4 regions of the Stenotrophomonas sp. STEN038 genome follow, and region 2 is predicted to be linked to each of the others. Evidence: predicted binding sites of a transcription regulator. Region 2 holds the regulator's gene; each other region holds the start of a gene.
What was found. Region 2 encodes FliA, which starts transcription of late flagellar genes. Its sites were predicted from a motif close to TAAAGTTTNNCNNNCNNNGGCCGATAA; they were not measured.
Positions count from the first base shown of each region.

Region 1: ACVOLS_RS16500 (methyl-accepting chemotaxis protein) is a predicted target of FliA. The motif match lies at 2,392-2,418, and genes of this name have one in related genera.
Region 3: motA (flagellar motor stator protein MotA) is a predicted target of FliA. The motif match lies at 1,297-1,323, and genes of this name have one in related genera.
Region 4: ACVOLS_RS12485 (methyl-accepting chemotaxis protein) is a predicted target of FliA. The motif match lies at 3,418-3,444, and genes of this name have one in related genera.

Region 1 covers NZ_JBRRDW010000045.1:22,873-31,622, reverse strand. Annotated here, with positions in the region: gene ACVOLS_RS16510 (bifunctional diguanylate cyclase/phosphodiesterase) at 1-488, shown strand, start outside; gene ACVOLS_RS16505 (hypothetical protein) at 833-1,087, opposite strand; gene ACVOLS_RS16500 (methyl-accepting chemotaxis protein) at 1,164-2,363, opposite strand; gene hflD (high frequency lysogenization protein HflD) at 2,490-3,104, opposite strand; gene mnmA (tRNA 2-thiouridine(34) synthase MnmA) at 3,114-4,235, opposite strand; gene ACVOLS_RS16485 (NUDIX hydrolase) at 4,232-4,696, opposite strand; gene ACVOLS_RS16480 (hypothetical protein) at 4,699-5,175, opposite strand; gene clpS (ATP-dependent Clp protease adapter ClpS) at 5,280-5,600, shown strand; gene clpA (ATP-dependent Clp protease ATP-binding subunit ClpA) at 5,924-8,203, shown strand; gene infA (translation initiation factor IF-1) at 8,506-8,724, opposite strand.
Region 2 covers NZ_JBRRDW010000079.1:4,808-13,557, forward strand. Annotated here, with positions in the region: gene flhF (flagellar biosynthesis GTPase FlhF) at 1-560, shown strand, start outside; gene ACVOLS_RS20275 (MinD/ParA family ATP-binding protein) at 547-1,431, shown strand; gene ACVOLS_RS20280 (RNA polymerase sigma factor FliA) at 1,428-2,177, shown strand; gene cheY (chemotaxis response regulator CheY) at 2,191-2,583, shown strand; gene ACVOLS_RS20290 (protein phosphatase CheZ) at 2,583-3,203, shown strand; gene ACVOLS_RS20295 (chemotaxis protein CheA) at 3,207-5,072, shown strand; gene ACVOLS_RS20300 (flagellar motor protein) at 5,405-6,145, shown strand; gene motD (flagellar motor protein MotD) at 6,149-7,096, shown strand; gene ACVOLS_RS20310 (ParA family protein) at 7,096-7,878, shown strand; gene ACVOLS_RS20315 (chemotaxis protein CheW) at 7,875-8,750, shown strand, end outside.
Region 3 covers NZ_JBRRDW010000108.1:115-4,007, forward strand. Annotated here, with positions in the region: gene ACVOLS_RS21365 (classical arabinogalactan protein 4) at 146-565, opposite strand; partial or broken gene msrB (peptide-methionine (R)-S-oxide reductase MsrB) at 690-1,151, shown strand; gene motA (flagellar motor stator protein MotA) at 1,353-2,207, shown strand; gene motB (flagellar motor protein MotB) at 2,218-3,171, shown strand; gene ACVOLS_RS21385 (hypothetical protein) at 3,239-3,721, shown strand; gene ACVOLS_RS21390 (DUF4031 domain-containing protein) at 3,736-3,893, shown strand, end outside.
Region 4 covers NZ_JBRRDW010000027.1:15,921-24,670, forward strand. Annotated here, with positions in the region: gene ACVOLS_RS12470 (chemotaxis protein CheW) at 1-178, shown strand, start outside; gene ACVOLS_RS12475 (hypothetical protein) at 302-685, shown strand; gene ACVOLS_RS12480 (methyl-accepting chemotaxis protein) at 769-3,141, shown strand; gene ACVOLS_RS12485 (methyl-accepting chemotaxis protein) at 3,496-5,655, shown strand; gene ACVOLS_RS12490 (CheR family methyltransferase) at 5,669-6,514, shown strand; gene cheD (chemoreceptor glutamine deamidase CheD) at 6,511-7,110, shown strand; gene ACVOLS_RS12500 (protein-glutamate methylesterase/protein-glutamine glutaminase) at 7,107-8,162, shown strand; gene ACVOLS_RS12505 (transporter substrate-binding domain-containing protein) at 8,198-8,750, opposite strand, start outside.

The DNA of each region.
Region 1 (8,750 bases), on a different contig from region 2:
TCTGCCAGCAGTACGGCTGGCCGCCACAGCGGCTGGAGCTGGAACTGACCGAGTCGGCACTGATCCGCGACACCGATGCACTGCGCCAGTGCTTTGATGTGTTTGAACAGCACGGCATTCCACTTGCGGTGGATGACTTTGGTACCGGCTTCTCCAACCTGCATTATCTGAACCGTTTCCCGGTGCAGCGGCTGAAGATCGACCGCAGCTTCGTGCAGGGCATGTTGCACGATGTCGGCACCGCCGAGGTTACCCAGGCCATCGTGCATCTTGGCCACGCACTGGGCATGCTGGTGGTGGCCGAAGGCGTGGAAACGCCTGCCGAAGCAACGATGCTGATCCAGCAGGGCTGCGACGAGCTGCAGGGCTATCTGTTCTCGCGGCCACTGCGACCGCGCGAGATGGTGCAGTGGCTGCGCAGTGGCCCGGGCGAGGTGCTAGAACTGCCGAGCGTGGGCTCGATCACGACGATCAGCGCGACCCACTGATCGTCGGCAACGGAAGCAACCAAGCCTGGCTGCGTGATCCGCAGCCGGGCTTTTTCTTTGTCTGTAGGAACGGCGTGAGCCGCGAAGCTGGGGTTACATACAGGCGTTCATCTGATGCTGTCTTTGCTTCGCGGCTTACGCCGCTCCTACAAAAGAAGCGGAGTGCGCGCAGGCCAAGGCCACCATGCTGTTTGTCTGTGGGAGCGGCGTCAGCCGCGAAGCTGGTGTTGCTTGCAGGCCGCGAGCGGGTGCTGTTCTTGCTTCGCGGCTCACGCCGCTTCCACAAAGAGGACCGCGGTGCGCGCAGATGTGTAGCCCGGCCAAGTGCAGCTTGAGGGTAGCTATCAGGGAACAGACAGGTCCCAGTCGATGCAGCTTGTCAGCCAATCGGTGTCTTCTTCTGCGTGGCCGGGAGGGTTGGCCTGGGCACGCAGTGCACGCAGCTCCAGCAGCTCCTGCTGTGCACGCTGCTCAAGCAGCGCGAGCTGTTCGCGTCGGCTCAACGAGATGCCGTTGGCGGCTGTAGAAAGGGGCATGGCGTCATCAGCCTGCGGTGCTGGCTCGGCGTTGCAGTTGGCGGTGGAGCGGGGTGTCAGCATATATCAGCGCGGTTGCAGCCACAGCAAAGCCCCGGCCAAGGGCCGGGGCTCGGATGCAGAAGGGGGCGGGGTGAAATCAGAACAACTCCACCGTGCCTGCGCCCATGCTCTGCTGGGACACCGGCTTGTGCGGCGGACGCTCCCATTCCACGCGCATTTCGCGCAGGCGGCTGCCGGTGCGCTGCAACGCGCTGACCATTTCGCCATCGAACACGCCGCCGTTGCGGTGCAGCAGTTCCTGCAGCGCGACGGCTTCGCGGTTGATCGCACCAAGACGGTCAAGATGGGTATGCACGCCGCCCAGGGCCTGGGTGGCGATGTCTTCGAATTGCAGGGCACGCACGGCTTCGGCGACGCTGCCGTCGATGGCGCGGCCACATTCGGAGATTTCACGCATGCCGTCACCCAGCGAAGCATTGATGGCAGCCACGCTGTCCAGCATCGAAGCGGCCTCATGGCGCGCTTCGCGCGACCGGTCCATATCGCGCGAGGCCATGTGGGTGACGGTTTCACGCACCTTGGCGATGGCGTCCTTGGAGCTGTGGGCCAGCTTGCGGATCTGCTCGTTGAAGGTGGTGGAGCGCTCGGACAGATTGCGCACCTCGTCAGCCACGACTGCGAAGCCACGACCGGCTTCGCCGGCACGCGCTGCTTCAATGGCGGCGTTCAAGGCCAGCAGATTGGTCTGGTCGGCAATCGACTTGACGTCTTCGAGCAGGGCGAAAATGCCATCCAGGTGCTGCGCCATCTGGTCGATGTGCTGCACGGTGTTGCTGCTCTGGCCGCTGACCTGCTCCAGTGCTTCCACCAGCTGTTCCATCTGATGGCTGGCGTTCTGGGCGAAGCGGGCCACGTCGACACCGCCATTGCCACCGCCACCTTCGTCGCCGGCGCGGTCAACGATGCGGGCCAGTGCCTGGCTCTGCTGGCGCGACTTGCGGCTCATCGCATCAAAGCTGCCACCGAGGCCGCCGACCGCTTGCCGGATCAGCTCACGGGCGCGCTCGATCTCGCTGCGCGAGCCGTCGATTTCGTTGCTGACAAAGCTGCGCAGCTCGTTGAGCAGCTGGTCCTGCTCTTTGAGTACCTTGGCGTGCTCGGGCGAGCGCTGGCTTTGCGAATGCACGCTCCACCAGGCAAACACCAGCCAGCTCAGCACCATGGTGGTCAGGATCGCCCACAGGGCCGCGGAGGGCCAGGACAGGGCGGCAGCGACCACAACCAGAAGGGTGAGGACAAGCGGGGCTGCCAAACGGATTGCAATACGTGAATACATGGACGTTCTCGGGAGAGTCACGAATGCAGTATCGGCAGTGGGCAGGGTGTCTTTAGCCCACTGCAGTGAATCCCGGGAGGTTTTGCGATGCAGGCCCGCAACCACTGCGATTGGGGGCCTTGGAAATCAGCGCAGACGACGTTCGATGGCTTCGAGCATGGCCTTGCGCGAGAACAGGAAATCCCAGTAAGCGCCGCCCAGCTGGCGCCACAGTACCGCTGACCGTACCGCAGCCAGCAGCAGCGCACGGATCTCCGATACCACCATCGCCTGGCCCAGGTAGTGCGGGTTGCCCTGCACCATGATCTTCGGCTTGAGCTGGCTGATGGTGTCCGCATACAGCGCGCCCATCGCGCTCAATACGTCCGGATGGCAGCTGTCGCCGCGCTCCCGGGCGATGCCGGCGGCGCGTTCGATGCCGGCTTCCACCTTGTCGACCGTGGCGCCTTCACGCACGAAGCGACGCTCCAGCTGCATCACCGACAGGGCGAGCCGCGGCAGCAGGTCGTCCTTGCCCTGGTTGCGGAAGTAATCGCGCAACAGGCGCAGGCCGGGCTCGACCTGGGTGGCACTGCCATACACGGCAGCGGGCGAGCTGGCGTCAATACGCAGCACGCTGTCCATTGCGGTGCGCACCACGGCGCTTTCCGAATGGCCGGTTTCTGCGATGCGGCGCACCTGCTGCAAGGCCTGGGCAATGCCAGCCAAGGCGAGTACGCGGTCATCGATGGAAAAGGTCATGGTCATCTCTCAAGGGGAAACAGGGGCAGCCAAACGGCGCTCCAGGGGTGCATCGGTGGCGGCAATCACTGCGCCGCCCAGGCATTCCATGCCGTCGTACAGCACCAGCGATTGGCCGGGAGTGACGGCGCGTTGCGGCCGTGCGAAATGCACATCCAGCGTACCGTCATCACGCACCTTCACGGTGCAGGCTTCGTCCGGTTGCCGGTAGCGGGTCTGCGCGGTGCATTCGAATTCACGGGCGGGTGGGGTGCCGGCAATCCAATGCATGGTTTCGCTGCGCAGCCAGTTGGACTGCAGCCAAGGGCTGTCATGGCCCTGGTCGACGTACAGGATGTTGCGGGCCACGTCCTTGCCGACCACGAACCAGGGGGCTGCTGGGCGCCCACGCACGCCGCCGATGTTCAGGCCTTCGCGCTGGCCCAAGGTGAAATAGAACACGCCGGGGTGACGGGCGATTACCTGGCCATCGGGGTCCTGGATCTCACCTTCGCGGGCCGGCAGGTACTGGCCCAGGAACTCGCGGAAATCGCGTTCACCGATGAAGCAGATACCGGTCGAGTCTTTCTTGGCATGGGTGGGCAGGCCAGCATCGCGGGCGATGCGGCGCAGCTCGCTCTTTTCCATGTGCCCGATCGGGAACAGGGTGGCCGCCAGCTGGGTCTGGCCCAGCTGGTGCAGGAAGTAGCTCTGGTCCTTGCCGCGGTCGGCACCGCGCAGCAGGCGCCAGCGGCCGCCGGCGTGGTCGACCTGGGCATAGTGGCCGGTGGCGATGCGCTCGGCACCCAGCTCGCGTGCGGCGTCCAGGAAGTGCTTGAACTTGACCTCGCGGTTGCACAGCACGTCCGGGTTGGGTGTGCGGCCGGCCGCATATTCGGCCAGGAAGTGCTCGAACACGCCCTGCCAGTACTCGCTTGAGAAATCGCGGAAGTGGAAGGGAATGTCGAGCCGACCGCAGACCGCCACCGCGTCGCGACGATCATCTTCGGCACGGCAGTGTCCACTGCCATCGTCGGCCCAGTTCTGCATGAACAGACCGGCGACATCCAGGCCTTGCTGGACCAGGGTGAGTGCGGCCACCGACGAATCCACGCCGCCGGAAACGCCCACCACGATGTTGGGATTGCTCACGGTGCCACCTGTCGCACGATCGAAAGCGGGTAACGCTGCCCCGCCAGCCAGTCGGAGATCGTATGCCAGACCAGCGGGCTGCGCAGTCGCGCCATATCGGCCTGCAGGGCAACCGGGCTCATCCACAAGGCCTGCACGATGCCGGTGTCCAGCGGCTGCTGCGGGTGATGCTGCAGCGGCTCGGCGGCGAAGGCGAAACGCAGGAACGGGGTGCCGTCGGCAGCCGTCCATTGATAACTGCCGATGAAACCGGTCAGGTGCACGTCCCAGCCGGTTTCCTCGCGGGTTTCACGCACGGCCGCCTCGAGCAGGCTTTCGCCTGGCTCGAGATGCCCGGCTGGCTGGTTCAATACCCGCCGGCCGTTCTTTTCTTCCTCTACCAGCAGCAGTTGCCCTGCACGGGAGACCACGGTGGCCACGGTCACATGTGGCGCCCATCGCTGGGACTGCAATGCATTCACGCTCAGTACTCGTCCTTGGACGTCATTTCCAGTTCGATCGCATCGGCGCTCTTGGCGGCCGCGTCGATGGCATCGGAGATCACCTCCGAGCTGGCATCGGCGTCAACCTTGACCACGAACATGGCCACGTCACCCTGCTTGACCCAGCCGCCCAGCTTGGAGTCGTTGGAGTCTTCCAGCAGACGGTTGGCGACCAGGGCCGGGAACTGCGGACCCTCGGACTTGTAGCCCGGCGACCAGATTTCACGGACGTGATGGCTGCCATAGGTTTCGACATTGGAGCGCACGAACACCAGCTGGGTACGGTCATCGTCCATTTCAAAGACCAGCTGGTAGTCGCCATCGCTGTCCACTTCGTACTTGTACTTGAGCGTATCAAGCAGGCGGCCGACCGCACGGTCCGGTTCACCGGCGAACGCGGTTCCGGCGGCAGCGGCAGCCAAGGTCAGCAAGGCGATGCTGAGTACAGATTTCTTCATGTTTTCCCCAAGGAATGGATGGTTAGCCTGCAAATTGTGCGGGGGCAAGGGGGTAGACGTCCAATGGTCAAAAGACAGCCACCTGGAACCGCTATAATCGGCGGATGTCCCAGAAGACCCAACACGACAGCGAACACGGCCTGCTGGTAGCCCCCGGCAAGCCCGAGGTTGCGCCCCCTCCGCAGTACCAGGTGATGCTGCTGAACGACGATTACACCCCGATGGACTTCGTGGTGACCGTCCTGCAGAGCTTCTTTTCCATGGACATGGACAAGGCCACCCAGGTGATGCTGCACGTCCATACCCGCGGCCGCGGCATCTGCGGTGTGTATACCCGCGAAGTCGCAGAGACCAAGGTTGCCCAGGTCAACGAGTTTTCGCGCATGAATCAGCACCCGCTGATGTGCACGATGGAGCGGGCCTGACCGGGCCTTGGGCGTTGACCCTGCGCCCTGCCTTTTTCCAATGCGGCATGGTTATCAGCATCGGTGCCGTCGCGGCCGCTGGCCTGCTGTAGAACTGCAGATGCGCCCGGGTGCGGGAGCTTGAGCTGGCGGAACGATGCGTTTCGCACGAGGCATGCAATCCCGATCCAAGCCCCTGTTCCCGCGTCGAAAATGAATGCAGGATTCACGGATGCGGGCGATTTGCCATGCCTGCTGGCCCGGCGTCTACATCTTCGTCATTACGGTGCTGGAAAAATCGTCGTCAGGCCGCATATTGTCTCCAACCGCAACCGGAGTGCCTTATGTTCAGTAAAGACCTCGAGCAGGATATTGGTCAGTGCTACAAGCGCGCCCGAGAAGCCCGTCATGAGTACATGACGGTTGAACATCTACTGTTGGCGTTGTTGGAGAACGCTTCGGCGCAGGCCGTACTCAAGGCCTGTGGTGCAGACCTGGAGCGCCTGGGCCGCGAGCTGGAGAAGGCGATCAATGCCTCGGTCTCGTTGTTGGCCGAGGACGACGGCCGCGACACCCAGCCCACCCTGGGCTTCCAGCGGGTACTGCAGCGTGCCGTGTACCACGTACAGTCCTCCGGCAAGAAGGAGGTCACCGGTGCCAATGTGCTGGTCGCTATCTTCGGCGAAAAAGAGTCGCATGCGGTCTATTACCTCAACCAGCAGGACGTGACCCGGTTGGATGTGGTCAATTACCTGTCCCACGGCGTGGGCAAGAGTGGCGATGACCCGGAGATGTCTTCCCCGCTTGAGGGCGAGGGCAGGGCCGAAGGCGGCGATGGTGAAGGCAAGGGCGATTCCCTGGCCGAGTTCGCCAGCAATCTCAACGAGCAGGCCAAGGCCGGGCGGATCGATCCGCTGGTTGGGCGTCGCGATGAGATCGAGCGCACCATCCAGGTACTGTGCCGCCGCCGTAAGAACAACCCGCTGTACGTGGGTGAGGCCGGTGTCGGCAAGACCGCCATCGCCGAAGGCCTGGCCAAACGCATCGTCGATGGCGAAGTGCCGGATGTGCTCGCCGATGCCGTGATTTACTCGTTGGATCTGGGCGCACTGGTGGCTGGCACCAAATACCGTGGCGACTTCGAGAAGCGCCTGAAGGGCGTGATCACCGCGCTGAAGAAGATTCCCAACTCGGTGCTGTTCATCGACGAGATCCACACCATCATCGGTGCCGGCTCGGCGTCGGGCGGCACCATGGATGCCTCCAACCTGATCAAGCCGGCCCTTGCTTCAGGTGAACTGCGCTGCATCGGGTCGACCACGTTCCAGGAATACCGTGGCATCTTCGAGAAGGATCGCGCCCTGGCGCGGCGCTTCCAGAAGATCGACATCGTCGAGCCGACCATCGGCGAGACCTTCGAGATCCTCAAGGGCCTGCGGCCGAAATACGAGGCACACCACAGCGTGACCTATGCCGACGATGCCTTGCAGGCGGCGGTGGACCTGTCGGTCAAGCACATTGCGGATCGCCTGTTGCCGGACAAGGCCATCGACGTGATCGACGAGGCCGGTGCACGCCAGCGCCTGTTGCCGGAGGGGCAGCGCAAGGAGCGTATCGATATCGAGGAAATCGAAGCCATCGTCGCCAAGATGGCGCGGATCCCGGCCAAGCAGGTCACCGCCACTGACAAGGACGTGCTGCAGCATCTGGAGCGCAATCTGAAGATGGTGATCTTCGGCCAGGACCAGGGTATCGAGTCGCTGGCTTCGGCGATCAAGCTGTCGCGTTCCGGGCTGGCAAGCCCCGACAAGCCGATCGGCAACTTCCTGTTCGCCGGCCCCACTGGCGTCGGCAAGACCGAGGTAACCCGTCAGCTGGCATTGCAGCTGGGTATCGAACTTGTGCGCTTTGATATGTCCGAGTACATGGAGCCGCATTCGGTCAGCCGCCTGATCGGTGCGCCTCCGGGCTATGTCGGCTTTGACCAGGGCGGCCTGCTGACCGAAAAAATCGTCAAGACGCCGCACTGCGTGCTGCTGCTGGACGAGGTGGAGAAGGCGCATCCGGACATCTTCAACATCCTGTTGCAGGTCATGGACCGCGGCGTGCTCACCGACACCAACGGCCGTGAAGCCAACTTCAAGAACGTGATCCTGGTGATGACCACCAATGCCGGTGCCACCCAGGCAGCCCGCCGCTCGATCGGTTTCACCAAGCAGAACCATGCCACCGATGCGATGGAGGTGATCCGCAAGAGCTTCACCCCGGAGTTCCGCAACCGTCTGGATGCGGTGGTGCAGTTCCAGCCGCTGGGCTTCGAGCATATCCTGCGGGTGGTGGACAAGTTCCTGATCGAGCTGGAAATGCTGCTTCAGGACAAGCACGTTTCCTTGTCGGCCACCCCGGCCGCCCGCGAGTGGCTGGCCCACCACGGCTTCGACGCCGACATGGGCGCGCGCCCGATGTACCGGGTGATCCAGGACAAGGTGAAGCGCCCGCTGGCCGACGAGCTGCTGTTCGGCAAACTGTTGCATGGTGGCAAGGTCAGCATCGATGTCCGCGACGGCGAGCTGTTCGTGGAAACCGAGTCCGAGCCGGAGCATCTGTTGCCGGCGACGGTGTAATCCTGCCCTTGTGGGAGCGGCGTAAGCCGCGACGCCAGGATTGTTTCGGCACAAGCAAAACCCCGCATCCAGCGATGCGGGTTTTTTTGTCTTTGCGCTGCGCGCTGCACCTGTAGTGCTGAGCCATGCTCGGCATGGGGCATTACCGGGAGCGCTCCTGCCGAGCATGGCTCGGCACTACGGGGGGGAGCGGCATTGCTGGTAACGCCTCTGCCGAGCATGGCTCGGCACTACAGGGGGTTTTGGCCACGCGAAAAAGCCAGCGCGAAGGCTGGCTTTCTGCTAACGCTCGACTTACCGCATTACTTCATGCGGTAGGTGATACGGCCCTTGGTCAGGTCGTACGGCGTCATCTCAACCTTGACGCGGTCACCGGTCAGGATGCGGATGTAGTTCTTGCGCATGCGGCCGGAGATGTGGGCGATGATTTCATGCCCATTTTCCAAGCGAACACGGAACGTGGTGTTCGGCAACGTCTCGCTGACGGTGCCTTCGAACTCAATGGAGTCGTCTTTCGACATGTAGTCCTGTGCGGTTCTGCGGACGG
Region 2 (8,750 bases):
TCGCCGAAGCCCATGCCGCGCGCGATGTGGCCCTGGTCACCACCGATACCCAGCGCATCGGCGCCCGCGAGCAGCTGTACGGCTTCGGCCGTCAGCTCGGCATCGCCGTGCACGAGGCCAATAGCGGCACCGACCTTAACCAGCTGCTGCAGAAGCTGGCCGACTACAAGCTGGTGCTGATCGACACCGCCGGCCTCGGCCAGCGCGACCGCGCCCTCACCGCCCAGTTGCAGTGGCTGCGCGCCGCCGGCCAGATCCGCACCCTACTGGTACTGCCGGCCAACACCGCCTTCCAGGACATGGACGAAGTGGTACGCCGCTTCAGCGCCGCCAACCCGCAGGGCGTGGTGCTGACCAAGCTGGACGAGACCGGCCGCTTCGGTTCGGCCCTGTCGGTGGCGGTCGATCACCGCCTGCCGATCACCTGGGTGACCGACGGCCAGGACGTTCCGGAAGACCTTTATCGGGCCTCTGCCGCAAATCTTGTACTCCGCCTTGAAGATTTGCGCCGCGCGGCCGATATGCCCTGCAACACGGAGTTGAACAATGCAGTCGCGTGAGTACGCCAAGCTGACCAACACCTTCCCGCTGTCGGCAACCCGGCACGAACCGGCCGGCCCGGTACGCACCATCGCGGTCACTGGCGGCAAGGGCGGTGTAGGTAAAACCAATGTCTCGGCCAACCTGGCCGTGGCACTGGCAGGCATGGGCAAACGTACCCTGCTGCTCGACGCCGACCTGGGCCTGGCCAACATCGACGTGGTGCTGGGCCTGCAGCCCAAGCACACCCTGGCCGACCTGGTCGCCGGGCGCGCCACGTTGGAAGAAGTCATCATCGAAGGCCCGAACGGCGTGCTGGTCGTGCCCGCCGCCTCCGGCCGTCGGCACATGGCCGAGCTGCTGCCGGCCGAGCATGTCGGCCTGGTCAACGTGTTCTCCGAGCTGGAGCGCGAGCTCGATGTGATGATCATCGACACCGCCGCCGGCATCACCGACAGCGTACTGACCTTCTGCCAGGCCGCCCAGGACACCGTGGTGGTGGTCTGCGACGAACCGGCCTCGATCACCGATGCCTACGCATTGATCAAGGTCCTCTCGCGCGAGCGCGGCGTGGACCGCATCCAGGTCGTCGCCAACATGGTCCGCGACCCGAACGAAGGCCGCGCCCTGTACGAAAAGCTGGTGCGGGTCTGCGAGAAGTTCCTGATCGATGTTTCGCTGAACTACCTGGGCTGCGTGCCGCAGGACGACTGGCTGCGCCTGTCGGTGCAACGCCAGCAGCCGGTGGTCAAGCTCTACCCTTCCGCACCGGCCTCGCTGGCCATCAACGAAATCGCCCGTCGCACCGCGCGCTGGCAAGCCCCAACCGCCCCGCGCGGCGGCGTTGAATTCTTCCTGGAACGCATCATCCAGCAGAAGGTGAAGGCATGAACAATGCAGCCGCCCAATACCGTGAAGTCCAGCGCAACGCGGCCAATGACTGCATTGCCCGCCACGCCGACCTGGTACGTCGCATCGCCCACCACCTGGCCGCGCGCCTGCCCGCCAGCGTCGAGGTCGATGATCTGATCCAGGCCGGGATGATGGGGCTGATCGAGGCCTCGCGCAGCTATGACGCTGAGCAGGGTGCCTCGTTCGAAACCTATGCCTCGATCCGCATCCGCGGCTCGATGATCGACGAAATCCGCCGCGGCGACTGGGTACCGCGCTCGGTGCACCGGCGCGCCCGCGACGCCGCCGCCACCATTCGCCGCCTTGAGCAGAGCACTGGCCGTTCGGCCAGCGCCAGCGAAGTAGCCGAGGCGATGGAGCTGCCGCTACCCGAGTACATGCGTCTGGTCGAAGACGCCTCGCGCGGCCAGGTGCTGAGCCTGGAATCGCACATCGAAGACCAGGGCGAGCTGGACACCCCGACCACCGGCGGCCCCAACCCGCAGCAGGTGCTGGAGCGCAGCCAGTTCGGCGCCGAGCTGGGCAAGGCCATCGGCCAATTGCCCGAGCGCGAGCAGCTGGTGCTGTCGCTGTACTACGAGCAGGAATTGAACCTGAAAGAAATCGGCGCGGTATTGGGCGTAAGCGAATCCCGCGTCTGTCAGATCCACGGCCAGGCCACGCTGCGTCTGCGTGGCCGACTGAAGATTTTCGAGGCGGCCGACGCCGGGCTCGAAGAACCATGAAGAGGAAAGTCTTTTGAACAAGAACATGCGCATCCTGATCGTTGACGACTTCTCGACGATGCGCCGCATCGTCAAGAACCTGCTCGGCGATCTGGGCTTCACCAATACCGCCGAAGCCGAGGACGGGCATGCCGCGCTGTCGATGCTGCAGACGCAGTCGTTCGACTTCGTCGTCACCGACTGGAATATGCCAGTGATGACCGGCATCGAATTGCTCAAGGCGATCCGCAACGATGCCAAGCTCAAGACCTTGCCGGTACTGATGGTCACCGCCGAAGCCAAGCGCGAGCAGATCATCGAGGCCGCACAGAGCGGCGTGAACGGCTACATCATCAAGCCGTTCACCGCGCAGACGCTGGAAGAGAAGCTCGGCAAGATCTTCGAACGCCTGGCAGCGAGCGCCTGATGAACCAGCTCGGCGAAGCATTGAGCGACAAATCAGCCCTGGTGCAGCGCCTGCAGGACGCACTGGCAGCATTGGAAAGTGGCGATGAGGCTGGCTGGCGTCGGGAAATCGACGCACTGGCCGCCCTACGCACGCAGCCGATGATGTCCGGACTGGGCCGGCTCGCACGCGAACTGGGCCAGGCCCTGGGCGAACTGCCCAGCGTGCCCAGCGAAGCCGGCGAGCTGGATGATGCCTGCGCGCGCCTGGACCACGTGGTGCAGATGACCGAGCAGGCCACCCATCGCACGCTGGACCTGGCCGAGGAATGCCGCGCACTGACCGAACGCCTGCGCGCGGATGGACTCAATGCCGATCAGGGTGAAATCCTCGAACGCATCCGCCACAACCTCACCGAAGTAGCGCTGACCCAGAGCTACCAGGACCTGACCGGGCAGATCATCCGCCGCGTGGTCGGCATCGTCCGTCGCGTGCATGAAGGCTTTGGCGCGCTCGGCCTGCCGCCGCCGGAAGAAGATGCACGCAACCAGGGCTTGGCTGGCCCGGCCGTCAATGGCCTGGACCGCCACGCCGTGTCCCAGGTGGACGCCGACGACCTGCTCTCGGACCTGGGGCTGTAAGCCATGAGTGCTTTTGCCGACGACATCGCCGCCGACTTCATTCTCGAAGCGCAGGAGATCCTCGATCGCCTCGGCGAGCAGCTGGTGACGCTGGAACAGGCACCGCACGACAGTGACCAGCTCAACGCCGTATTCCGTGGCTTCCACACGCTGAAAGGTGGCGCCGGTTTTCTGGCGATCCATCCGATGGTGGAGCTGTGCCACGCTGCCGAAGAAACCCTGGGCATGGCGCGGGCTGGCAAAGCCGAACTGCTGGCGCACCATTTCGATGCCGCCCAGCAATCGCTGGACTGGCTGCAAGCCATGCTCGACGCCGTGTCTTCGGGCACCGAACCGGAGCACGCACCTGCTGCGCTGATCGCGCAGTTCGATGTTGGCGCCGCACCGGTCGTCGCAGCCGCGCAACCAGTCGCTGCACCTGCGGGTGACAGCGACCTGATCAGCGAAGACGAATTCGAAGCCCTGCTGAACCAGCTGCATGGAAACGGTACGCCCGGCGCCCAGCCCATTGCAGCCGCAAAGGCCAGCGATGAGCTGATCGACGAAGACGAATTCGAAGCCCTGCTGGACAAGCTGCATGGCGGTGCCGCTCCCGGCGCTGTCGCCGTGCAGGCCATTCCTGCGACCGCCCCCAAGCCCAAGCCAACAGCCGCGCCCGCTGTCGCACCCCGCCCCACTGCGGGCGCGGCCAAACCCGCCGCAGCAAAAGCCGCCGAGCCCGAGCACACCGTGCGCGTGGACACCAAGCGCCTGGATGCCATCGTCAATCTGATCGGCGAACTGGTGCTGGCCCGCAACCGGCTCAAGACCTTGCGCATGCGCCTGAAGGACGAAGAGTTGGACCGCGCGGTATCGACGTTGGATATCGCCACCGCACGCCTGCAATCAGCGGTGATGCGCACCCGCATGCAACCGGTCGGCAAGGTGTTCTCGCGCTTCCCGAAAGTCGCCCGCGACGTTGCCCGCTCGCTGCAGAAGGAAGTTGATCTGGAGTTGATCGGCGCCGATACCGAACTGGACCGCAACCTGGTCGAAGCACTGGCCGATCCGCTCGTACATCTGGTCCGTAACGCCATCGATCATGGTGTCGAATCGCCTGAGCTCCGCGAGGCCCAAGGCAAGCCGCGGATGGGCCGGGTGCGCCTGTCCGCCCAGCAGGAAGGCGATTACGTCAGCATCGAAGTCCAGGACGACGGCGCCGGCATTGACCCGGAACGCCTGCGTGCCAAGGCCCGCGACAAGGGCTTGCTCGACCCGGAAGCCGCCGCCCGCCTGACCAGCGAAGAGTGCCTGCACCTGGTATTCCTGCCCGGCTTCTCGACCAAGCAGGAAGTAACCGATATCTCCGGCCGTGGCGTTGGCATGGACGTGGTGCAGTCGCGGATCCGTGAGCTCAGCGGCCAGATCCAGATCCAATCCGAACTGGGCCGTGGCAGCCGCTTCTTGATCCGCGTCCCGCTGACCCTGGCGATCCTGCCGACCCTGCTGGTGCAGGCCGGCGAAGACGTCTACGCCCTGCCCTTGGCACGGGTAATGGAAGTGCTGCACGCCCCGGCGACCTCACTGGGTTGGTTTGACGGTCGCGCGGTGTTGGATCGCAAGAGCCACACACTGGCGCTGCTGGATCTGCGCCAATGGCTGGGAGTTACCCCGGCGCCATCGACGTTGTTGACCATCGTCGTACTGCAGATGGGCGAAGCCCGTTTCGGCTTGGTGGTGGACCAGGTACGTGGCCGCGAGGAAGTGGTGATCAAACCGCTTCCGCGTGCGCTGCGCGGCCTGAACGGCTATGCCGGCGCCACCTTGATTGGTGACGGCCGCATGGCGCTGATTCTGGATGTGGATGGGCTGCGTGGGGTGCAGGGGTAAGCAATGACCCAGCCCCTCCAGCGAAGCCTTCGATCAAGCATCCCAACAGCCCCCGCGATGCCATCTGTCCCCTCTCCCGCATGCGGGAGAGGGCAGCCCCGCGAAGACGGGGCGGGTGAGGGCAACTTTTAACCCGTGGAGCAAAACGCTGTCCCCTCTCCCGCCTGCGGGAGAGGGTGCCCTGCGAAGTCAGGGCGGGTGAGGGAGCTTTTAGCTTTTAGCCCTTAAAGCAAAAGCGCCCTCACCCCAACCCCTCTCCCGCGCGCGCGCGGGAGAGGGGCTTAAGCAAAGCCCTGATTCAAGACCGCTACAACGAGGCCGATATACGCACCATGGACCGACTCAGCATCATTGGACTCTTCCTCGCCCTCGCCTCCCTGGTGGGTGGCAGCATCCTCAAAGGCGCTGGCCTGTCCTCGCTGTGGTCACCTGCTGCCTTCGTGATCGTCATTGTCGGCACCTTGGCTGCCATCCTGCTGCACACCTCGCCGGCCGTATTCAAACATGCCTTCAAGATCGTGCGCTGGGTGATCCGCCCGCCGGCCAGCGACCGCCGCGCGCTGGTCCAGCAGATCGTCGACTGGAGCAATATCGCCCGCCGTCAGGGCCTGCTGGGCCTGGAGCCGCAGGTCGAGCTGCAGGACGATCCGTTCATCCGCAAAGGCCTGCAGCTGGTGGTCGACGGCGTCGAGCCGGACACCATCCGCCACATGATGGAAATTGAACTCGGCAGCCAGGAGCAACAGGACCTGGCCGCCACCAAGGTGTTCGAGGGCATGGGCATCTACGCTCCCACCTTGGGCATCATCGGCGCCGTGCTCGGCCTGATCGCGGTGATGAAGAACCTCGCCGACCCGAGCAAGCTCGGCCACGGCATCGCCGCTGCCTTCACTGCCACCATCTACGGCATCGCCTCGGCCAACCTGCTGTTCCTGCCGGTGTCGGCCAAGCTCAAGGGCGTGATCGCCAGCAGCTGCCGCGAGCGCGAAATGATCATCGAAGGCCTGATCGCCATTGCCCAGGGCGAGAACCCGCGCAATATCGAGAACAGCCTGGCCGGCTTCGTGAACTGACCGATGGCCCGTCGCAAGCACCACGAAGAGCACGCCAACCACGAAGCATGGGCCATTCCCTATGCCGACCTGATGACGCTGCTGCTCGCGTTCTTCGTGGTGATGTACGCCATCTCGTCCTTGAACGAAGGCAAGTACCGGGTCATGGCCGATGCCTTGACCACCGCCTTTGGCGGCGCCCCACGCACCATCAGCCAGGTCCAGGTTGGCAACAAGCAGTTGCAGGGCGGCGGCTATGACTCACCCTCGGTGATCAGTGCGCCAAGCATGACCGGCGGCGCGCTCGCGGACCCCACCCAGCTGCCGTCGATGGCATCGCATATGCGCATGCCGGTCTCGGCACACAACCAGGAACAGCTGCAGCGCGCCGAACGCCAGCTCAACCAGATCGCGGACCGCCTCAGCCAGTCGCTGGCGCCACTGGTCAAACAAGGCGTCATTACCGTGCGCCGCACCGAGCTGTGGATCGAGGTCGAGATCAACAGCGACATTCTGTTCACTACTGGTTCGGCGGCGCTGGACGCCAGCGCTCGCACCACGCTCGGCACCCTGGCCGATGTATTGCTCGATGCACCCAACGGCGTGCGTGTCGAAGGCCACACCGACAACCTGCCGATCGCCACCGCACAGTTCCCGTCCAACTGGGAGCTGTCAGCGGCACGTGCCGCCAGCGTCGTTCACCTGTTCGCGGATCACGGCGTGCAGCCACAGCGTCTGGCGATGGTGGGTTACGGCCAGTTCCGCCCACGCGAAAGCAACGATGCGCCCGAAGGGCGCAACCGCAACCGACGGGTGATGGTGATCATCCTCGCCGATTCGGCAGCGGCAGCTGATCTGCCTGCTTCCAGCAACACCACAGCCAGCACCAGCGACGACGGTGGCAACGGCGGCACAACTGCCGCATCCGCCGTTCGCAGCGCGGTACCGGCGGTCATCGAAGGAGTCCAATGATGCGTATCTGGGCCATTGCCAACCAAAAAGGCGGCGTCGGCAAAACCACCACCACCCTGTCACTCGGGCGCGGCCTTGCCGCACGTGGACACAAGGTGCTGTTGATTGACCTGGACCCCCATTCCTCGTTGACCCGCGCGTTCGGCGTACCGGTTGAGCCGGTGCCGCAGGGCGTGCAGGAACTGTTCGCCACGCCACCGCACGAGATCGCTTCGCTTGCCCGCCACAGCGACATTCCTGGCTTGGACTATCTCTGCGCGCAGGCCTCGCTGGCCACGCTGGAACGGCGCAGCGCCAACCAGCCCGGTCTGGGCCTGGCCCTGCAGCAGGCGCTTGCCCGTCACGGCGAGCAGCACGATTACATCCTGCTCGACTGCGCACCGACGCTGGGCTTGTTGATGATCAACGCCCTGGCCGCCGCTGATCGCCTGATCATCCCGACCCAGGCCGAGCCACTGGCCCTGCATGGTCTGGACGGCATGGTCCGTACTGGCGAAATGGTCGAGCGCTCGCGCAAACGTGCCCTTCCGATTTCGGTGCTACCCACCTTGTTCGACCGTCGTACCCGTGCCGGCAATGAAACCCTGAAGCTGATGCAGGAACGTCACGGCGAGCGCGTCTGGGAAGATGCGATTCCGGTCGACACCCGCATCTGCAATCCTGCTGCCCTGACCGTGCCGGTCCTTGGCGACGATTATCCGGGCCGCGGCATGGCCGCTTACCGCCATGCACTCGAGTGGTTGCTGGCCAGCGAGGCCACGCAGCTGGAGCAGGCCGCATGAGCAACGATGTGCTGGATGACTATCTGGGCGAGCTGCTGCTCGAGGCGGCGCCGGCACCCGTCGTAGCTACGCCGGCCGTCGTCGCCAAACCCGCCGCCTTCGAGGCGCCCGGCGATAGCGCCGAGCTCGAAGCGGTGTTTGAAGCCGCGCTCGCGCAGGCGCAATCCAAAGCCGCCGAAGCACCTGCACCTGCACCTGCCGCAATTGCACCCGGTGACACTGCAGCACTGCAGGCTGCCTTCGACGACGCGATGGCGGCGACCAGTGCTGCCAATGCCGGTCGCCCGCCGACCTGGGACGACCTGCCGGACGAGGTGATCTACGAAACCGGTCCTGCTGAAAGCCGCAAGCTCGCCCACAGCGACAGCGCCAACCTGCAGGCGGCATTTGAAACCGCCGCGGGTTTGCCGATCAGCCCGACTGCAGCGCCACGCAGCACGCCGAACGTACGCGCTTTGCCCGATCCATCGGCAGACGCGCGCCCAAGCACCTGGCAGGAACTGCAGGCGCAGGCACAGCGCCCGGCGAGCAGCCCGCAGCAACGCCGCGCCGCGGAGCGCAGCTCACGTTGGCTGCGCCTGCGCTGCGGCCAACAGACCTATGCGCTGGAGCTGTTGAAGGTGCAGGAAGTCGTCCTGCCGGTACCACTGTTGGCACTGCGCGGCACGGGCCCGGCCATGCTCGGCATCATGAACCTGCGCGGTCAGGTGGTGCCGGTGATGGACCTGTGCCGCCATCTTGACGTGCAAAGCGCGCCTGAGGACTCACAGACCCGCATCGTCGTGCTGGAAGAGAACGGCGAGACCTTGGGCCTGCGCGTGTCGGCGGTGGAAGACGTCGCCAACCTCAACGACTCGCAGATCGAGCCGCCG
Region 3 (3,893 bases), on a different contig from region 2:
ACGCCCCCTCCCTTTGGACGCAGGCCAAGGGGAGGGCTGGGGAGGGGTCGCCTTTAGCTTGCGACGCTCCTGCCGAGCATGGCTCGGCACTACAACGATGCTCTATCGATGAAGCCTCTGCCGAGCATGGCTCGGCACTACAGGTTCAACGTGTGCCGGCTGGCGGCGGCACTACCTGCTGCCCAACACCACTGGGCACGGTGTCGTAATAGCGATTGGTGCGTGTATCCAACACCCGGCCCGGGCTGGTCTGGCGCATCTGCGGCGCCGGCTGGCCCTTGCTGTCGTAGATCGGGCGCACGGGCTGCGGCGGCTGGGTGATCGGCTTTACCTTCGGTGTTGGCTTGGGCTTGGTGACCGGTCGTGGCGGTAGCGGCCGCACATCCTCCTGCTGTGGATCGGAGGGAACCGTTACCGGCTGCCGCGACGGCGGTGGCGGTGGCGGTGGCGGTGGCAGCGTCACCGCACGCGTTGCGGTCGGCGACGGTGGCTGCTGCAATTGCGCCTGCGCGAACAACGGCACGAGCGCCAGCACTGCCAACGTCAGATACGTCATCCGTTTCATCGGCATTTCCCCGTTCTTCCACCTGCCGAGCATGCGCCGGCACAGCTTGCGCCGCCATGAATGCGCGCTTGGACTGGCCCCTGCCCGCCCCTACCATTGATATCTGTCCCACGGATGCCGCGCCATGACTGCCTTCGATCTAACCCCTCCCAGCACCACCCAACGCGATGCCATGATCGCCGGGCTCAGCAACGAGGAACAGCGCGTGCTGCTGCATCACGGCACCGAGGCGCCGTTCTGCGGCGTGTTCCTGGATAACAAGCGTGACGGTGTGTATTGCTGCCGCCTGTGCGCGCTGCCGCTGTTCCGCTCCAGCACCAAGTTCGACTCGGGCACTGGCTGGCCCAGCTTCTTCGCCCCGTTCGATCCGGCGCATGTACGCGAAATCCGCGACATCAGCCACGGCATGATCCGCACCGAGATTGTCTGCGCACGTTGCGGCAGTCATCTTGGCCACGTGTTCCCGGATGGCCCGCCGCCGACCTTTGAACGGCATTGCCTGAACTCGGTGTCACTGGGGTTTGTCGAGAACGGCCAGCCGTATCCGGATCCGCTGCAGCGTGGTGGTGCCGAGGCAGAGCCAGCAGCGTACCCAAGCGCGCCACCTTTAGTGCCCAGCCATGCTCGGCAGGGGCCTTCCCGTGTAGTGCCGAGCCATGCGCGGCAGAAGCGTTTCCGGTAAAGCCCCAGCCGAGCATGGCTCGGCTCTACAGGGGCTGTTGCGCCCAGCCTACAGATTTTCCGCTGACGGCCGACAACGGGATATCCCCTCCCCTTGTCTGCCCCCATGCTTATCATCGTTGGCCTGCTCGTTGTCATTTTCGCTGTCCTGGGCGGCTACGTCGGTGCGCATGGCCGCTTGGGCGCGCTGTGGCAGCCCTACGAGCTGGTGATCATCGGTGGCGCCTCGTTCGGCGCGTTCCTGATCGCCACCCCGCTCAAGACCGTCAAGCAGACCTTGCGGGCCACGCTCAGCGTGTTCAAGGGCCCGCAATACAAGCAGCAGGACTACCTGGATGTGCTCAGCCTGCTCTATGAACTGCTCAACAAAGCCCGCCGCGAAGGCTTCATGGCGCTGGAAGAACACGTCGAGAACCCGCAGGACAGCGCGGTATTCGCCAACTACCCGAAAGTGCTGGCCGACCACCATCTGCTGGACTTCATCACCGACTGCCTGCGGCTGATGATCGGCTCCAACATCGAGCCGCATGAGCTGGAACCGCTGCTGGAACTGGAGCTGGAAAAGCACCACCACGAGGCGATGGAACCGGCCCACGTGCTCAACAAGGTCGCCGATGGCCTGCCCGGCTTCGGCATCGTCGCCGCGGTGCTGGGCATCGTCATCACCATGGGCTCGATCGGTGGCGACATCAAGGAAGTAGGCGCCCACGTGGCCGGCGCGCTGGTCGGCACGTTCCTTGGCATCCTGCTGGGTTATGGCTTCGTCGGCCCGCTGGCCGCGGCGCTGGAAGCACGCGCCGAGCAGGACGCACGCATCTACGAATCGGTGAAGACCGCGCTGCTGGCCTGCCTGCGTGGCTACAACCCGAAGATCGCGCTGGAATTCGCCCGCAAGACCGTGCCCTCGGCACTGCGCCCGGGCTTCAGTGATTTCGAGCAGCACCTGAAGTCGATCAAGTAAGGCGCGCGCCATGACCGAGACCAAACCCACGGTGATCGTACGCCGGGTGAAAAAAATCCAGGGCGGCGGCCACCACGGCGGTTCGTGGAAGGTGGCCTACGCCGACTTCGTCACCGCGATGATGGCCTTCTTCATGGTGCTGTGGCTGATGGCTGCCACCACCAAGCCCGAGCGCGCGGCGATTTCCGAATACTTCCGCAACCCCAGCCCGCTGGCCGGCAGCAGCAGTACCCCGGCGCCGGGCATGGCCGGGCCCGGCGGCGCCAGCACCTCGATGATCAAGCTGGGCGGTGCCACCGATGTGTCGCGCGGCAACAGCAATGATCCCTTCCAGAACCAGCAGGAAGCGGTGCCCACGCCGGTACAGGAGCGCGAGCGCGACAAGCAACGCCTGGAAGCCCTGAAGCAGGAGCTGCAGGAAGCGATCAGCAAGAGCCAGGCGCTGGAGCCGTTCAAGGACCAGCTGCTGCTCGACATCACCCCGGAAGGCCTGCGCATCCAGATCGTGGACAAGCAGAACCGGCCGATGTTCGACCTCGGCAGCGCGCGGTTGATGCCGTATACGCAGACGATCCTGGTGGAGCTGTCGCGCTACATCAACCAGGTGCCCAACCACATCAGCCTCACCGGCCATACCGACACCACCGCCTATTCCACCCAGGTCGGCTACGGCAACTGGGAGCTGAGTGCGGACCGCGCCAATGCCGCGCGGCGTGCGCTGCTGGAAGGCGGCATGGATCCGGCCAAGGTGGCGCGAGTGGTCGGATTGGCGTCCTCGGTGCTGTTCGACAAGAGCAACCCGCAGAACCCGATCAACCGCCGCATCAGCATCGTGGTGATGAGCCAGGAAGCCGAAGCGGCGGCACTGAATCAGGCCGACAGCCTGCCGGTGCCGGTAACCGCCGTCGTCCCGGCGACCGCTGCAGCAGCCCCGGCGGAAGGGGTAAGCGACGGCCCCGGCTGAGCCCTGTTCCGGCAGCAGGGGCCCGGTGCGCCTACAATGGGCATCGTTTTCCTATCAGCCGAACATCATGTCCAAGCTCTCCAAAGCCAAGCGCGACAAGCGCAAGAAGCAGGCCCCGCGCCGCCCGTTCGCCCGCCTGAACGCCCAGCAGCAGGTGCAGAACCACGCCGTGCTGGTCAACGAAGAAGGCCAGGTCGTGGCCGCCATCGGCCTGCAGGGCAACGAGTGGCTGCTGGCCATCGGCGGCCAGACCATGGGCAATGCAGACAACCCGGTACCGATGCTGGCCATGCTCAAGCACCTGGCCAATGTGCAGGAGAAGGAAGGCCGCAAGGTCACCCTGGAATACTCCGCAGCGCTGCAGCAGATGATCGACGACCTGGCCGCTGACGAAGGCAAGACCGCCGACGATTACCTGGCTGGTCTGGTGTCCGAATTTGAAGGCATCGAAGGCGAGGAAGCCGCTGAGGCGGCTGCTGACGACGCCGCGGGAGAGACCATCGCGATCGCCGAAGAAGTCCCGGCTGACGACGACAAGCCCAAGGCCTGAGTCCAGGGCTGAACGTGACGGTCTATATCGACGATGCGGTACATCCCTGGCGCGGTGAGCGCTGGGCGCATCTGATGGCCGACACCTTGCCCGAGCTGCATGCGCTGGCGCAGCAGCTCGGGATTCCCCGCAGGGCCTTCCAGAACCGCCCCAGCGGCGTGCACTACGATGT
Region 4 (8,750 bases), on a different contig from region 2:
GATCCCCCTCAGTGCCGAGCAGATCCGCCCGACACCGGAATTCGGCGCTGCAGTCGATACCCGCTTCATTTCCGGCATCGGCACCCAGGACGATCGCATGCTGATCCTGCTGGATATCGAGACCCTGCTCGATACCGCCGACCTCGGCCAGCCGAGCGTCGCCGAAGAAGCCGCCTGAGCAGCAGTTTCGCAAAGTCGATCACAGTTCCATGCATGCAATTCAAGCCCGACGACTACGGGCCGATAGCGATTGCATGCCTGTCCTCCCCGACCGGCCACCTATCCTTTCCCGGAGTTTCCGATGTACAAGCATGTACTTCCGCTGTTTGCTGCCACCGTACTGGCGACCGTTGCGTTCGACGCCGCCGCCGATGCCGAGATGATCCCGCCGGAAACCGCCGCGCGCTTCGCCGGCAAGGACGGCATGGTCTGTGGCAAGGTCGAGAAGGCCCGCTACGCCGAAGGTTCCGAAGGCCAGCCGACCTTCCTGCACATGGGCGGCATTTTCCCGCGCCACACCTTCTCGGCACGCATCGCCGGCAGCAACCGCAGCAAGTTCGGCTTCCCGCTGGAAACCCTGGAAGGCAAGACCGTCTGCGTGATCGGCAAGATCCAGCGCGACGCATCGCGCGCCGAAATCGAAGTGGCGTCGCCGGCCAACCTGAAGCTGGCAAACATCAAGTAATCCGCCTTTCGTCACGCCGGCCCCGCCGGCGTGCCACCCCGCCCCTGTGACATGGCGGGGCCTGTTCCCGGAGATCGCGCAAGATGCAGTGGATCAACTCGCTGAAACTGAAGCCGAAGCTGATGCTTACTTTCGGCGTCGTGCTGTTCGTCATGTTGTTGCAGGGAATCGTCGCCTACCGCGGCCTGCACTCGCTGAACAACGTCACCACCGACCTCGCTGAAAACCGCATGCCCAGCCTTCGCACCACCGGTGAGTTGAGTGGCATGGTCAGCGAGTACCGCAATGCGTCCTACCAGAGCCTGGTACGCGCGAGCGATGACGTCAAAGCCGACGCGAAGGCACGTGCCACCGAACTGCGCATGCAGATCGACACCACCATCGCCGCCTATCCGAAGCTGATCGACAGTCCCGAACAGAAGAAGCTGTTCGACAAATTTGTCGCCGACTGGGGCAAGACCGCAGCATCCTATGACGCGGTCACCGAGATGCTGGCATTGGACCTGCCGGATGACGCCATCGACACCTTCGTCGGCGAAACCCGCAACCTGCATCGCAATGCCTACGCGGCCCTGCAGGCGCTGGCTGCAAATGACAACAGCCGCGCCCAGGCAGCCGCCAAGCAAGCCGCGGAAACCTATCGCGCATCGGCCCTGCTCATCATCATCGCTGTATTGGTCGGCGGTGCCGCCGGCCTTGCGCTGATCTGGCTGTTCGCCGGCTCGCTGGTGAAGGCAATGCGCGGCGCCGTGGATGTTGCCACCGAAGTGGCGAGCGGCAAGCTGGACGGCTCCATCGACGTTTCGCGCGCCGACGAAGTGGGTGATCTGCTGCGCGCCATGCAACGCATGCAGCGCGACCTGCGCGAACGCATCGAGCGCGACCAGATCATTGCCAATGAGAACCTGCGCATCCGCACCGCGCTGGATTACTCGTCCACCGGCGTGTTCCTGACCAACAGCGACCTGGAAATCGTCTACGCCAACCGCGCCCTGCTCGACAAGCTCAACGAACACCATGAGCAGATCACTGGCGCACTCGGCCACTTCGACGCCAGCAAGCCGCTGATCGGCCAGCCGGTTACGGTGCTTGAGCACCGTGGCGAAGTCGACGGCAAGGTATTGGAAGCACTCGACAAGACCGGCGTCGTCAAGCGCGAAATGCGCTTTGGCGAAGCCGAGTTCGCGCAGACCATTTCGGTGATCCGCGACGACAACAATGTCGCCGTTGGCCACGTCGTTGAGTGGCGCGACCGCAGTACCGAAGCCCAGGTCGAGAAGGAAGTTGCGCGCATCATCGAGGCTGCCGCCGCAGGCGACCTCAGCGGCCGCATCGGGACAGCAGACAAGGACGGCTTCTTCCTGCAGCTCGCCAGCCAGATCAACGGCCTGCTTGACGCCAATGCCAGCAGCCTGGAGCAGATTTCCGCACTGTTGTCGGGCCTGTCGCGTGGCGACTTGACCGTGCGCATGCACGGCCAGTATCAGGGCGTGTTCGCTACCATGCGTGACGATGCCAACGCCACCGCCGAGCAGCTGACCGGTATTGTCGGCCGCATCAAACAGTCCTCGGTATCGATCAACTCCGCTGCCACCGAGATTGCCGCCGGCAACAACGATCTGTCGCGTCGTACCGAGCAGCAGGCCGCCAACCTGGAAGAAACGGCTGCTTCAATGGAGGAGCTGACCTCCACCGTGCGGCAGAACGCAGAATCGGCGCGCCAGGCCAACCAGCTCGCCATCGGCGCTGCCTCGGTAGCCTCGCAGGGTGGCGAAGTGGTCAGCCAGGTGGTGACGACCATGACCCAGATCGAGCAGTCCTCGCGCAAGATCGCCGAGATCATCTCTGTCATCGACGGCATCGCCTTCCAGACCAACATCCTTGCCTTGAATGCAGCGGTGGAAGCCGCACGCGCCGGCGAACAGGGAAGAGGCTTTGCCGTCGTCGCCTCGGAAGTGCGCACGCTCGCACAGCGTTCGGCGGGTGCGGCCAAGGAAATCAAGGGCCTGATCGACGACTCGGTCGGCAAGGTCGCCGACGGCTCGGCCCTGGTCCGCAAGGCCGGTACCACCATGGGCGAAATCGTTGCCTCGGTGCAACGCGTGACCGACATCATGGCCGAGATCTCCGCTGCCTCACAGGAGCAGTCGGCCGGCATCGAGCAGGTCAACCAGACCATCGTGCAGATGGACGAGACCACCCAGCAGAACGCTGCATTGGTAGAAGAAGCCACTGCATCGGCCCGCTCGATGGAAGAACAGGCCGCACATCTGGCAAACGTGGTATCCGTATTCCAGCTGGAAGAAGGCGCTGCAGTCACCGACAACCCGGCTTACGTACGTGAACCGGCCCAGCGCCCTGCCGTCCAGGCCGCCGTACCGGCACCCCGCCGTCGCGCAGCCGCTGCCCGCACCGCTGTAGCCGAACTGGCTGACTCGGATTGGCAGGAGTTCTAAGTACCACTGTTGGCGTCCGCGGCAACAATGCCGCAAACCAACGCGATTGAGTCACCCGGAGTCCGATGCCAGTCCCTGGCATCGGATTTCTTTTTTTTGGGCGGCGTAAGCCGCGAAGCCGACACAACGCCGATCAAGGTAAGGCCAGCAACCCGAACCAGCACCGGATTCGCGGCTTACACCGCTCCCACAATCAAACGACGCGGCGAGTCGGCCAGCCTTCTTCGCATACGTGAACGGATTGACCAGTTTGGCTGACATCCTCCTCCAAGCCGCTCAACTCATGCCGCTCGCGGCCGATAAACCGTTATCCCCTCACGCAGCGCTGATACCGCAAGGTAACCAGCGGATTCGATGACTATTTCCTCGCTCTGGAACAACTACATTTCCAATATCTCTGTCAGGCGCAAGCTGAACCTGCTGACCGCGCTGATCGTCATTGGCGTCATCGCCTTGTCGGTCATCGCGGCGCGCATGCAGTACCTGGACCTGTACGAGACCCGCAAGGCCGCGCTGCGTGCCCAGGTGGAAATGAGCTATGGCGTGCTGGATCACTACGCCAAGGAAGCCGAAACCGGCGCAATGCCGCTGCAGGACGCGCAGAAGTACGCACTTGCCGCGCTGCAGAAAATGCGGTCCGATGGCGACGTCAACTATTTCAACATCTACAGCAACAAGTACGTGCTGTTGATGCATCCGTTCCGTGCCGACCTGGTTGGCAAGGATATGAAGGACTTCCGCGGTGAAGATGGCGTGCGCCTGTACTACGACCAGGTCGAGGCTGCACGCAAGGGCGGCGGCTACGTTGCCTACAGCTGGGCGAAACCAGGCAAGGATGGTGTGGTCGGCAAACTTGCCTATGCAGGGATGTATAGCCCCTGGAATTGGGTCGTCTCCAGCGGCGTCTACATGGACGATCTGCAGGCTCAGGCCCTGAAGTTCACCGCGATCATGACGGTAGCCGGCGGCGTACTGGTACTGCTGGTACTGGCGCTCAGCTGGATCATCGGCAATCGCATCGTACTGCCGCTGCGCAACGCAACCGCCGTGGCCACAGCCATTGCCAATGGCCGCATGGACAACCGTATCGCTGCCCCCAGCAAGGACGAGACCGGCCAACTGCTGAGCAGCATGTCGCACATGCAGGACCAGCTGCGCGCGGTGATCGGTGCGCAGGCCGAGATGGCACGCCAGCATGACGCCGGCATGATCCGCTATCGGATCGATGCCAGCAGCTTCCCCGGCGACTACGGGGTAATGGTGGAAGAAACCAATGTTCTGGTAGGCAATCACATCGACGTCAAGATGCAGGTGATTGCCTTGGCACAGCGCTATGCCGTTGGCGACCTCAGCCAGGACATGCCTTTGCTGCCGGGCGACAAGCGTGTCATCACCGACACAATGGCTGCAATCAAGAACAACCTCGCCGCCATAAACAACGAAATCAAACGCCTGGGCAGCGCGGCAGCGGCCGGTGATTTCAGCCAGCGCGGCGATGAAGACCGCTTCGAGCACGACTTCCATGCGATGGTCCGCTCGCTGAACACCATGATGCGGGTCAGCGATGACAATCTTGGGGAAGTATCACGCCTGCTGCAGGCGCTTGCTGACGGCGACCTCACCGTCAAACTCAGCGGCGACGCCCAGGGTGTCTTCGCCAGCATGCGTGAAGACGCCAATAGCACCGTCACCCAGCTTGCCGGCATAGTCTCGGGCATCCAGCAGTCGGCTGACAGCATCAATCTGGCCGCGGGCGAGATTGCCACCGGCAACGCCGATCTCTCGCGCCGCACCGAAATGCAGGCCGCCAACCTTGAAGAAACCGCTGCGTCGATGGAGGAACTGACCTCCACCGTGCGCCAGAACGCAGAATCCGCGCGGCAGGCGAACCAGTTGGCCATCGGTGCAGCCGGCGTTGCCTCCCGCGGTGGCCTGGTGGTCGACGAAGTGGTGACCACCATGGGTCAGATCCAGCAGTCCTCGCGTCGCATCGCCGACATCATCAGTGTGATCGATGGCATCGCCTTCCAGACCAACATCCTGGCGCTGAACGCTGCGGTGGAAGCTGCACGCGCGGGTGAACAGGGCCGCGGCTTTGCGGTGGTTGCCGCCGAGGTCCGAACCCTCGCCCAGCGCTCGGCGGCTGCCGCCAAGGAAATCAAGACGCTGATCGAGGATTCGGTCGAGCGCGTGGACGAAGGCTCGCAGCTGGTACAACAGGCCGGCACCACCATGGGCGAGATCGTGACCGCGGTACAACGGGTCACCGACATCATGGCCGAGATTTCCGCCGCCTCGCAGGAGCAGTCCGCAGGTATCGAACAGGTCAACCAGACTGTCATGCAGATGGACGAGACCACCCAACAGAACGCCGCCCTGGTTGAAGAAGCCACCGCGGCGGCACGCGCGATGGAAGAACAGGCCACGTTGCTTGACGAGGCAGTGGCGGTGTTCCAGCTGAGTACAAAACCTGCTGCGGCAAACCCGTCACCAGCGCTGGCCTTGGCCAGCTGAGCGCACAGACACCATGATCGATATGGACAGCAACGAGCGGGATTTCGAGTTCAACGACCGTGACTTCCGCCGCGTCTGCGAGCTGATCCACGCGCGCGCGGGCATCGCACTGGCGCCGGCCAAGCGCGACATGGTCTACGGCCGTCTGTCGCGGCGGCTGCGCAACCTGGGCCTGCGCTCGTTCAAGGACTACCTCGACCAGCTGGAGCAGCATGGCGGTGAGGAATGGCAGGCATTCACCAATGCGCTCACCACCAACCTGACCTCGTTCTTCCGCGAGCCGCATCATTTCGACAAGCTGCGCGAGGAGCTGCAGGCGCGTGCGTCACATGCACCGCTGAAACTGTGGTCGTGCGCTGCTTCCACCGGCGAAGAACCATACTCCATGGCGATAACGGCTTGCGAGGCGTTTTCGTCGATGACGCCGCCGGTACGCATCATTGCCACCGACGTCGACACCCAGGTACTGGCCACGGCCAGCCAGGGTGTCTATGCGATGGACCGTATCGCAGGCCTGGACCCAGCCATGAAGCGGCGCTACTTCCAACGCGGCAGCGGCCCCAATGAAGGCAAGTGCCGGGTTGTGCCAGCGCTGCGGGCCCTCATCGAATTCCGCCCGCTCAACCTGCTGGCCAACCGCTACGACGTGGGCGGCCCGTTTGATGCGCTGTTCTGCCGCAATGTGATGATCTATTTCGACAAGCCCACCCAGCGCGGCATCCTGTCGCGCCTTGTGCAGCACATGGACGACGACAGCCTGCTCTATACCGGCCACTCGGAGAACTACCTGCATGCAGCCGATGTGATCCAGCCCTGCGGGCGCACGTTGTACCGCCGCAGTCGAAGGAACGGCGCATGAAGAATCCACAGCAACATCCCGATGAGGTGATGCGCTACCGCGACACCCGTTTCCAGACGATTGCCGCCAAGCTCCTGCCCACCCAGTACCTGGTGGTGGATGACGATACCGCGTTGACCACCATCCTGGGTTCCTGCGTTGCCGCCTGCATCCGCGACCCCATCCTGGGGATCGGCGGCATGAATCACTTCCTGCTGCCCGAAGGCAACATCGGCGACGGCGCGCCTGCGCGCTACGGCAGCTACGCCATGGAACTGCTGATCAACGACCTGCTCAAGCGTGGTGCCCATCGCAAGCGGCTGGAAGCCAAGGTATTCGGCGGCGCCAATGTGCTCAAGGGCTTCACCAGCAATCCGGTCGGCACACGCAACGCGGAGTTCGTCCGCCAGTACCTGCGTGCCGAACACATTCCAATCGTTGCCGAAGATCTGTGCGGTATCCATCCGCGCAAGATCTGGTTCTTCCCGATAACCGGCCGCGTAGTAGTACAGCGCTTGCCGCATGCACACGATGCCGAAGTGGTTGCCACCGAAACCGCCGTCCGCGCCCGTCTGTCGCACACCCCGGTCAGTGGTGGCGTGGAGCTGTTTGAATGAGTCTGCAGGCGCCTTGCCGGGTTCTGATCGTCGACGATTCGGCCCTGGTCCGCCAGGTGCTGACCGAGATCCTCGCAGCCGACCCGGCCATCGAAGTTGTGGGTACCGCCGCAGATCCGCTGCTGGCGCGCGAGAAAATAAAACGGCTCAACCCCGATGTGCTCACCCTGGACGTCGAAATGCCGCGCATGGATGGTTTGGCATTCCTCGAGAACCTGATGCGCCTGCACCCGATGCCAGTGGTCATGGTGTCCTCATTGACCGAGCGCGGGGCCGATACAACCCTACAGGCTTTGTCGTTGGGTGCCGTGGACTTTGTCGCCAAGCCAAAGCTCGACGTCGCACGCGGGCTGGATGCGTACGCAGAGGAAATCCGTAGCAAGGTGAAGATGGCCGCGCGTTCGCGGGTACGCGCCATCGCCGGCGGTCCACGTCGACCGCTGCAAAAGCCGGCCAGCGCCAGCAGTCTCGGCTTCCGCACCACCGACCGTCTGATCGCCATCGGCGCTTCCGCTGGCGGCACTGAAGCCCTGCGCGTGGTTCTGGAGGCCATGCCAGCCGATGCACCGGCCATCGTCATGACCCAGCATCTCCCGGCCAGCTTCAGCACCGCCTTTGCCGAGCGCCTGGACCGGCACTCGGCAATGTCGGTGCGCGAGGCCAGCGACGGTGAGGCCATTCTGCCCGGCCACGCCTACCTGCCCGCAGGCGGTCGCCATCTACGGGTGATACGCGATGGTGCGCGCTGGCGTTGCCGGGTTGACGACAGCGTGCCGGTCAACCTGCACAAGCCCGCGGTCGATGTGCTGTTCCGCTCTGTCGCACAAAATGCAGGCGCCAACGCAGTTGGGGTAATCCTTACCGGCATGGGCGAAGACGGTGCACGCGGTCTACTGGAGATGAAACAGGCCGGTGCGACCACGATGGCCCAGGACGAAGCAAGTTCGGTTGTATGGGGCATGCCGGGCAGTGCAGTGCGCTTGGGTGCCGCCGACGAAGTGCTGCCGCTGGACAGGATCGCCGAACGGATTCTTGGCATCGCCCGCGGCTGACACCGCGGGCCCAGCTGTTGTGCCTGCCGATCAGCCTACGCTTCCGGCACGCACATATCGGCCAGCACCGCGATGATCGCGGGTAGCTCACTGGCGATGAACTGCGCATTTGCCGTGACCTCTTCGAGCTCGACTTCGGGCTGATCGCAAAGAAATTCAATTCGCTCGCAGATATCCATCAAGTGCGCAATCTGCAACAGGCGCACACCACCATTGATGCGATGTACAAGGTTGAACATTGCCCGCGGCTCGAACTCTGGCAGCAGGGCCGTCAGATCGGCCAGGTCACGCACGAAACTACTATGTGCCTCAGCGACCAGACTGCGTGTCATCGCTCTGTCGCCACCGGTCAGTTCCCGCAATGTCGAGTCGATGTCTTTGATCTGTTGCTGACGCGTCTGCGTTGCGCTTGCGCCCGTCGCCTCACCCAGCGCGACCAGCATGCTGGACAGTGTGCTAAGACTGACCGGCTTGAAGAGGCAATCATCCATACCCGACGCAATGCACTTTGCCCGCTCTTCCGGCTGCGCATTGGCGGTGAAACCGATGATCACGCAAGGTAGCAGGCCATGTGCTTTTTCATGTCGC